Regions from separate parts of the Anaerostipes faecis genome, predicted to be linked through region 2. Evidence: a T-box and tRNA genes for the amino acid it is inferred to sense, from the RefSeq annotation. Region 2 holds a T-box; the other regions hold tRNA genes.
What was found. A T-box is a leader RNA that pairs with one kind of tRNA and senses whether it is charged. The one in region 2 lies ahead of thrS (threonine--tRNA ligase), so its partner is inferred to be a tRNA-Thr.
Positions count from the first base shown of each region.

Region 1: it encodes a tRNA-Thr, which carries the amino acid that the T-box ahead of thrS (threonine--tRNA ligase) is inferred to sense. The anticodon was not compared.
Region 3: it encodes a tRNA-Thr, which carries the amino acid that the T-box ahead of thrS (threonine--tRNA ligase) is inferred to sense. The anticodon was not compared.

Region 1 is NZ_CAJSYK010000004.1:6,311-9,589, forward strand. It holds gene rapZ (RNase adapter RapZ) at 1-833, shown strand, start outside; gene whiA (DNA-binding protein WhiA) at 837-1,763, shown strand; gene QGT46_RS04210 (HPr family phosphocarrier protein) at 1,760-2,017, shown strand; tRNA gene QGT46_RS04215 (tRNA-Thr) at 2,032-2,104, shown strand; gene QGT46_RS04220 (hypothetical protein) at 2,224-2,511, shown strand; gene QGT46_RS04225 (ImmA/IrrE family metallo-endopeptidase) at 3,232-3,279, opposite strand, start outside.
Region 2 is NZ_CAJSYK010000026.1:9,689-12,967, forward strand. It holds gene thrS (threonine--tRNA ligase) at 1-1,924, opposite strand, end outside; T-box leader at 2,129-2,337, opposite strand; gene QGT46_RS14030 (putative ABC transporter permease) at 2,424-2,867, opposite strand; gene QGT46_RS17080 (hypothetical protein) at 2,855-3,019, shown strand; partial or broken gene QGT46_RS17375 (hypothetical protein) at 2,938-3,279, opposite strand, start outside.
Region 3 is NZ_CAJSYK010000002.1:58,412-61,690, forward strand. It holds gene trpS (tryptophan--tRNA ligase) at 1-571, opposite strand, end outside; tRNA gene QGT46_RS01895 (tRNA-Thr) at 1,303-1,375, opposite strand; gene QGT46_RS01900 (metallophosphoesterase) at 1,425-2,129, opposite strand; gene QGT46_RS01905 (sigma-70 family RNA polymerase sigma factor) at 2,151-2,729, opposite strand; gene rlmB (23S rRNA (guanosine(2251)-2'-O)-methyltransferase RlmB) at 2,737-3,279, opposite strand, start outside.

The DNA.
Region 1 (3,279 bases), on a different contig from region 2:
GGATGTCGGGGGCGGGAAAGAGCAGTGCTCTCAAAATGCTGGAAGATATTGGATATTTTTGTGTGGATAATCTTCCAACCAGACTGCTGTGCAAATTTGCTGAGCTTACCCTTGACAAGACTGCAAATATATCCAATGTCGCTCTCGGCATTGATATCCGGAGCGGAGCATCCATTGATGAATTTTTGGATGAGTTAAAAAAAGTCCATGATATGGGTGTCAAATTTGAGATTCTGTTTCTCAATGCCAGCAACCGTATTTTGATCAAACGCTACAAGGAGACCAGAAGAAATCATCCCCTGGCACGCAGCGGCCGGATTGAAGACGGCATTGAAAAAGAGCGGGAAGCAGTGAATGAATTAAAAAAATATGCGGATTATGTCATAGATACCAGCCAGCTTCTCACAAGGGAGCTGAAGGCTGAAATTGACAGGATATTTGTCCGGGAAGAGGAATATGCTAATTTCAATGTGGCAGCAGTGTCTTTTGGGTTCAAATTCGGCATACCGGCAGATGTAGACCTGGTGTTTGACGTAAGATTCCTTCCCAATCCTTATTATGACCTTTCCCTGCGTCCTCTGACCGGCAATGACGGTCCTATCCAGGAGTTTGTCATGAAGCATGAGGAGTCCAGAGTATTTTTAGAGAAATTAGAAGATATGCTCAAATTTCTGATTCCCAACTACATCAAAGAAGGAAAATATAATCTTGTCATAGGCATCGGCTGCACCGGAGGGAAACACCGTTCTGTCACCATCACGAATGCACTGGCAGAAAAATTAAAACAGCTGCCATATCCGGTGAAAGTTGAGCATAGAGATATAACGAGGTAGGAAATGTCATTTTCAAGTGAAGTGAAAGAAGAACTTGCAAGACTTACGAGCGGAGCAAGACACTGTAAAATCGCAGAGCTTGCCGGTATTCTTAACTTTTGCGGGGAAGTCCGCGAAGAGCAGGGAAGCTATCTGGTAAAGGTCCATACGGAGAATGTATCTGTGGCGAAACGATTTTTTACGCTGCTGAAAGATACATTCGGTATTCATGGAGAACTTCAGGTAAAACGCAACGAATATCTGAAAAGAAGTCGAAATTATTCGGTTTTTGTTGACAAACATGAGGATTGTGTTTTATTATTGAAAGCAGTGAAATATTTCGAGCCGAAAAACTTTGGATTAGTCCTGCAGAACACGTGCTGTAAAAGAGCCTATATCCGGGGAGCATTTCTGGCAGCCGGTTCCATGAGTGATCCGGAGAAGAATTATCACTTTGAAATTGTAACTCTTCATGAACAATTTGCGGAACAATTGCAAGATGTGCTTGATTTTTTTGAATTAGATGCTAAAATAGTTATTCGTAAGAAGTACTATGTAGTGTATATCAAAGAAGGTGCCAAGATCGTTGATGTACTGAACATCATGGAAGCACATATAGCTTTGATGAACCTCGAAAATGTCCGTATCTTGAAAGATATGAGGAACACGGTGAACCGCCGTGTAAACTGTGAGACTGCCAACATCAACAAGACAGTGTCAGCAGCCGTGAAGCAAGCCGAGGATATTCGATTTTTACAAGAGCATAGAGGGCTTAGTGAACTGAACCAGGGACTGCAAGACATCGCCTATCTGCGATTGGAACATCCGGAGGCTACTCTGAAAGAGCTAGGAGAGATGCTGAATCCCCCCGTCGGCAAATCAGGGGTCAATCATCGTCTTAAGAAGCTGAGTAAGATCGCTGAAGATATGAGAATGGGAGGATCATTATGATTTCTAAGAGTATCGATATTCATGTGACCGAGAACAAGGAAGAACGTCCGGTTGCTTTTCTTGTCCAGATGGCCAGCCAGTTTGAGAGCAAGATTTTAATCGAGGCAGGCAACAAAAGGATCAATGGAAAAAGTATCATGGGTATGATGAGTCTTGGGTTGGATGATTTAGACAATATCACTGTTGTTGCTGACGGAGCAGATGAAGAAACTGCCATCACAACAATTGAAGAATATTTGACAAAAGGAGCATAAAAGGCTCCTGACATGCTGAAATAGCTCAGTTGGTAGAGCACTTCACTCGTAATGAAGGGGTCGCCGGTTCAAATCCGGTTTTCAGCTTTGGCGCAAACACTGTAGATATCAGTGTTTGCGCTATTTTTTTATGTCTTTTTAGAAACATCGAAAACGGTCTTTTCAATGTTTTTTCAATGTATCGTAAATTGGAAGCTTCTTTCTCTATGGATTTTATTATCAATACATATGATCTGTATAGGATTGTTACAAAAGGTAACGATCAGTTGTTTTTTACAACGCATAATACTGATATACTGGATTTGCCTTTACCAAAGCATTCGTTTGTATTTTTGAGAAAAGATTCAAATGATGAGTCTCAACCAATTAAATGTATTAGTGCTGCTCAATATTTAAAGCGAAACACAGATTCTTTAAGGAATGCAGTGGATAATGATTTGTTTTCGTCAGCGCCAAGTGTAGACTATGTTTATAAAATAGCTGATTTAAAATAAGAGTTTTTATGCAAAAGAGGATAGTAAATGAGTGAAAAGAGAAAAAATAAATATTATCATTATTTGGTCGAAGGAGAAGATTGTAAAGTACTGTAAAGGAAGTTTTGTGTATTACACAAGTGAAAAATTTAGAGGATGAATTAATACGAAGCTGTGATATAAGGCAAATTAAGGAGTTGACAGGAAGCAAATCAAATAAAGACTTTAAGCGTGATGTAATAAAAGATAATAGTTTTCATAAGAAATTACTAAAACATAATTTTAATTTTCAAAAATTTTGGATATCTTCAGATGCGGCCTATAAATGTATAAATAATGATGCAGAGAGAATTAAGCTCAGGAACTAAATAAAAATCAGCACTTCCTCCTTTGGAAAATGTTCGTAAACAAAGTGTATGACACGGCAACAGTGGTAAAAGGGAAGACCTTATACAGGAAAGATGCCCGGACTGTCCAACTGCGATGGAATCATAAAACCCGGATGGTCAGAACAGTTTATACCGGAACACAAAGACCCCAAAAAACATACTGCTTCTTTACCAATCAAAATCGTCGGTTATAAGAATGGGAAGCCAGTAATGGCATCTTACTATTGTATGAAATTAAACGGGGCACATTAAAAAGAATAATTGAGATAATAAAAAACTCATATCACATGGCTGTTGGGCGTATGATATGAGTTTTTTATTGTAAGGCTTTTGCCAAGTCAAATATGTTCTGTTATAGATTGTTAAGCAGCTGCTGTTCAATCTGCAGAAGCATTCTGTC
Region 2 (3,279 bases):
CGTCTTCTTTTTCTACCTGGCGGATCTCTTTTGTCTCAATTTCCTTTTTGACCGCAGAAAGGAATTCATCTAAGGACATCTGCCCCTCATCTCCCTTAAATCGGCTTCTCACGGAAACGGCCTGGTTTTCTTCTTCTTTTCCTCCCACAACTAGCATATATGGGATCTTATGAAGCTGTGCCTCCCGGATCTTATAACCCATCTTTTCAGCCCTGGTGTCAATCTCAGCGCGGATGCCGGCTTCTTTTAACGCATCCAGCACCTTGTTTCCATAGTCTAAATGCTTGTCAGAGATCGGAATGACCTTCACCTGCACTGGTGCCAGCCAGGTTGGAAATGCTCCTGCGAAGTGTTCAATCAGGATACCGATAAACCGTTCGATGGAACCAAAAGCAACCCTGTGGATCATGATCGGGCGGTGCTTCTCTCCGTCTGCTCCAGTGTAATGGAGGTCAAACCGCAGAGGAAGCTGGAAGTCTAACTGAATGGTTCCGCACTGCCATGTTCTTCCGATGGAATCTTCCAGATGGAAATCAATCTTCGGTCCGTAGAATGCTCCATCCCCTTCATTGACTACATAGTCAAGTCCAAGATCGTCCAGTGCGCTCCTCAAAGAATCTGTAGCCATCTCCCAGTCTTCATCACTTCCCATGCTGTCTTCCGGCCGGGTGGACAATTCCACATGGTATTTGAATCCAAACAGGCTGTAAACCTGGTCGATCAGCGCTGCGACACCTTTGATCTCATCTTTGATCTGCTCAGGCATCATAAAAATATGGGCATCATCCTGTGTAAAACAGCGGACACGCATTAGTCCGTGAAGCTGTCCGGATTTTTCGTGGCGGTGTACCAATCCCAGTTCTCCCATGCGAAGCGGCAGGTCACGGTAAGAGCGTGGCTCTGACTGGTATACTAAAACGCCGCCTGGGCAGTTCATAGGTTTGATGGCAAAGTCTTCTTCATCGATGACCGTTGTATACATATTTTCCTGGTAGTGATCCCAGTGTCCGGATGTCTCCCACAGGTGCCTGCTCAGCATGATCGGGCTGGAGATCTCTACATATCCTGCTTTGTTATGGATTTCTCTCCAGTAGTCCAGCAAAGTATTCTTAAGCACCATACCATTCGGTAAAAAGAATGGGAATCCCGGCCCTTCATCTCTCATCATAAAGAGACCGAGTTCTTTTCCAAGCTTTCTGTGGTCACGTTTTTTCGCTTCTTCCATCATGGTCAGGTAATCTTTCAGATCCGCTTTTTTTGCAAATGCTGTTCCATAGATACGGGTGAGCATCTGATTCTTTTCATTGCCGCGCCAGTATGCTCCGGCGATGCTTGTGAGCTTAAACGCTTTCAAAGGCTTTGTTGTCATCAGATGAGGTCCTGCACACAGGTCAATGAATTCACCCTGCTGATAGAAACTGATAACGGAATCCTCAGGAAGATCCTCGATGAGCTCGACCTTGTACGGTTCCTTGCGTTCCTTCATAAATGCGATTGCTTCTTCTCTTGGTTTTGTAAAACAAGTGATCTCCAGATTTTCTTTTACAATCTTTTTCATTTCTGCTTCAATCTTCTCCAGATCATCTTGTGTAAATGGAGTATCCTTCTCCATGTCATAGTAAAATCCATTGTCGATAGACGGCCCGATGGCAAGCTTTGTCTCCGGGTACAGGCGTTTTACAGCCTGGGCTAGGATATGGGATGCGGTATGGCGGAAGGCATGTCTTCCCCCTTCTGAGTCAAAGGTAAGGATGCTCAGTTCGCAGTCATTCTCCACAACAGTCCTTAAATCCACGACTTCCCCGTTAATCTCTCCTGCACAAGCAACTCTTGCAAGTCCCTCGCTGATATCCTTTGCAATATCAATGACAGATATGCTCTGGCCGTACTCTTTAACAGATCCATCTTTTAATGTAATCTTCATAGTATTTTTCCTTTCTTGTATTGTAAGAACAAAGTGGGCAAGCCCGCTTCAACGCCCCAACCCCTCACTCTTTGAGGGACTTGTTTCGCTTTGCGCGCCGATGTGCGGCTGCAAAGCAGCCTTCCTTGGCACATCGTGCCCGGAGGGCTTTTTTATTCCATAGGAGAACTTTCCTATGGAATAAAAAAAGCCCCATGGAAAATTCCATGGGACGTTATTCACGCGGTTCCACCCTTGGTTGCCTGCTTCATATCGTAAAGCAGACCACTTCGTTGACGATAACGGTGTCGGCCGGGCTGGTTTGCAGCCGCTCGGAGGTGGTCTTCATCTGCTTTAGTACTTAAGATGCTCTCACCAAATGCATCTCTCTCTGGAAGACTTTCACAGACTACTCTTCTCTTCAACGCTTTTTTATTTCCCACATATTATAACACTGTTAATTTGTGAAATCAATCCTTTTTCATAGCAAAAAATTTAGATGCCAGAAACAAACTTATCTCTAATCGTTCTGAGTGATCCCCTTTCCTACATTGGGAGATCCCGCTGAGTAAACCTGGTCCGTCAGAAAAAGTCCCAGCAGCATAGAACAGACAAAAACCATGACTCTCGGCTGAAGTCTCTGTATCATATTGTCAAGAAACGGCGCCAGGACGTATACGATGGCCAGCCCTCCAATACCGAAAACAAGCAGACCTTCCGCGCAGATCCTTCCATGGATATTCAGAAAGTAGCCGCTGTAATCCCACCATCTCTGCCCGTGATGCATCATTTCCAGAAAAACGGAAGTAAAATATTCCACACAGCCGCAGACAGCTACGATACTGATAAATTCCAGGACCGGTTTTTGTCTCATTTTGTTTAACAGAGTCAGGATCAAGATTCCGTCGGCTCCGTAGATGGGAAGCCAGGGACCGTGAAGGATTCCCCCTGTTGGTAAAAACACCGCTGGCGATTAAATGCAGGCTCACTTCCCAAATCCAGCCCAGAAAGGACATTTCAAATAGAAAACACTGCCACTTATGTCCGTTCATCATCTCTCTGGACAGCCGGATTGCATCACAGGATTTGATTGACGGATTTTCTGCCACGATGTAAGGCACGAGGTAATAGGAATACTTTTTTATGATGCCCCCGATGACCGTAAAAGACCACAGAAACTGAAAAATAGAAACGGTAAGCATCGTCTTGGACGCGCGGAGCCATTTTTTTACCCGTAGCAGGAATAACACACGCTGGGCCGGAACTTTTCGGTAAATACGCCCTTCCAGAAACATCCTGCGGGAGATGACAGCGAAGGTATTTACAATGAGAATCCAAAAGGATAAAACAGCAGCTAGGCAGAGAACCAGTAAAAT
Region 3 (3,279 bases), on a different contig from region 2:
TCATGATCTTCTGTCCGACTTTGCCGATGTATGCTTCCGGAATCGTGAAGACATCACCGTAAATCTTGTTGAATCTTTCTGCAATATCTCTGGTGATCTCCAGATGCTGCGTCTGATCTTTCCCCACAGGTACCACATCGGACTGAAACAGCAAAATGTCTGCCGCCATCAGTACCGGGTAAGTGAAAAGTCCTGTGTTGATATTTTCCGGATGCTTCTGAGACTTATCTTTAAACTGGGTCATCCGGTTCATTTCCCCCATATAGGTAAAGCAGTTTAAGATCCACATGAGTTCAGCGTGTGCCGAAACGTGTGACTGGTAATAAATACAGTTTTCCACCGGATCAAGTCCTGCCGCTATATAGAGTGCCAAAAGGCTCCTGGCCCTTTTTCTAAGTTCCGAAGGCTCCTGTCTTACTGTGATGGAATGCATGTCCACAACACTGTAAAAACACATATACTGATCCTTATCAATGTCCACCCAGTTTTTTAATGCTCCCAGGTAATTGCCCAATGTAATAGTACCGGTGGCCTGCATGCCACTGAATAATGATTTCTTTCCGTCTAACATCTGTCGTTCCTTTCTTCCATAAATTTTCTCTGGATTCATCATATCATATTGCAGGGAAGTTTCCAAACGTTCAGCGCAATCTTTTCACAGAACTTCTCAGTCAAGTCCGAAAAATCCTGTTTTAAAATCTTTAGTTCCAGTTTGTGTTACCTCCATATTTCTATTTATGTATTCCTAAAATATTATAGACTTACTGCCGTTAAGCAGCAGAATATGTATATTTATGTGGGTTCCCTTTTCAGTGGTAGATATAGTTCTTGTGTATTCGATTTCTTTTCCGAGTACCTGTTCCTGGGTAGACCCTTTCCCATCCGTAACATTTGCAGAAAAAGAGACGGGTAGCTGAGTAACCCGTCTCATAATCGCCTGTGTTTCAGTGCCTCTTAACCCGCATAAAAATTTACTATTTATAACAATATTGTTTTTGATTTACCATCTTCTCATGTGACAAAGAATCTGCTTCTACAGACGTTTAACATGACTAATCCCAATGAATATCTTCATGCAAAATTGCAGCACTTTTATTTGCTTTTGCCTCTGCGATTGCTTCAATCTTATCCGGCTCAGGATTCACTTCCGAAATAGATTTCAAAATCACCTTGTAAATTGTATCTATATGCTTTTCCTCTCGACTTTGTCTCATGTATTGTTATTATATAGTTTTCGAACGTTTTTAGTAAAAGAAACGGCCCAAACCTATAAAATCATAGTTTGAGCCGTTTCTTACGATAAGCTGATGACGGGAGTTGAACCCGTGACCTCCTCACTACCAATGAGGTGCGCTACCACCTGTGCCACATCAGCAAGACCGTTATTAAATTTATCATACCGATCGATTCTTGTCAATAATTTTTCATATTTTTATATAAAATTCTTCCTGATCATTCAATCTCAGACAGCCAAGATTTTCACCATAGGCGGCCCCGCAGTCAATAGCGATCCTTTGATCCCATTTTGCGATATGAAATGCGGCAGCCTGCTTCCTGGCTTCTTCCGTCAAAGTCCCCGCATAATAAAGCAGTGCGCCTGTAGGCGTATGTCCAAAAATGACGGTATACGGACAGGAGAGGACGGCATTAAAAAACTCCCTGCGTGTCCACAGAAGAGTATCCCGGTCCATCTCTGAGAGCTTCTCCTCTGAATCTCCCAGTGCTGCATCAATGCCGGCATGAACCAAAAGATAACGCTTTCCTTCTACTGTGATCATCCGGTAAAGAGGGAGCTTTCGAACAAACTCGATACACTGCTCCTGTTCTTCTTTCGGAAACGACATAAGAGAAGCTAAAGTAACCCCTCCGCCGTTAAAAAGCCACGTCTCATACCATGATTCCTCGTCATCCATAGTTCTTAGGAACATGTCTTCATGGTTTCCCATGAGAAGTTCCATATTCGGCTGTTCCCTTATATATTCCAGCAGCTGGATGCCGTCCGGCCCACGGTCCACCACATCTCCGATAATAAATAATTTATCCTCTGAAGAGAACCGGATCTTCTCCAGCATCTCAAAAAAAGCCCGGCTCTGGCCGTGAATATCGGACAACACATAAACATTCTGCATGTATACTCCCCCTCCGGGTGATTAACTTTCTTCCCCTAATTTTCTGCGGATCCTCTGAATCGCATTGTCGATGGACTTTTTCGGTTTGTCCAGTTTTACGGCAATCTCCACATAATTTTCTCCGCTCAGATAAAGTTCCATCACATCTTTCTCAAAGCCGCTGAGCTTTGTCTCAATTTTCTTATAGTAGTTAGAGATGTTTTCCTTTTGTATCAGAACCTGTTCCGGATTCGTGTCTTCTTCCATAAACTGGTCTTCCTCCCCCTGTTCATTAAACAGTGAGATATAGTTGTTCAATGGACCGTGTTTCTTTCTCTTGGAAGCCGTCACCGTCGTATAAATCTGCCGTTTTACACAAAGTGATGCAAATGTGGAAAATGAAGCGTTCTTTTCGTTGTCATAATTTTTTACAGCTTTAAAAAGACCGATCATCCCTTCCTGGATCAAGTCCTCCTCATCGGCCCCGGCCAGAAAGAACTTCCTGGATTCCCTGCGCACCAGTCCCCCATACCGGTTCAGCAGAAAATCCATCGCCTGATCGTCACCGCTTTTTATCTCATTTAACAGGTCCCTGTCAGAATAATGTTCAAAGTCTTTCATAGTTCCCCTATTTTAAAAGTCTCTGCCTCACGATCTCATAAGCCAGCACGCCGGCTGCAACCGATGCGTTCAGAGAATCAATATCGCCGTTCATCGGAATAGAAGCGGTATAATCACACTTCTCCTTCACAAGGCGGCTGACACCGCTGCCCTCATTTCCGATGACCAGTCCTATAGGACCGGTTAAATTCTGGCGGTACATGATGTCTCCATCCATATCGGCACAGACAAACCATAACCCCCGCTCCTTCAGTTCTTCCATCGTCTTTGACAAGTTGGTCACTTTCACCACCGGGGTATAATTAAGCGCTCCTGCGGATGTTTTTGCCACCGTCGGGGTCAGTCCCACTGCCCTTCTTTTAGGAATGATGACGCCATGAGCCCCGGCAAGATTTGCTGTTCTTATAATAGCTCCCAGATTGTGAGGATCTTCAATACCGTCCAGAAGAATAAAAAACGGATCTTCGTTCTTCTCCTCTGCCCTGGCAAACAGATCTTCTATCTGTGCATATTCATAGGCCGCGGCCATTGCGACCACACCCTGGTGATG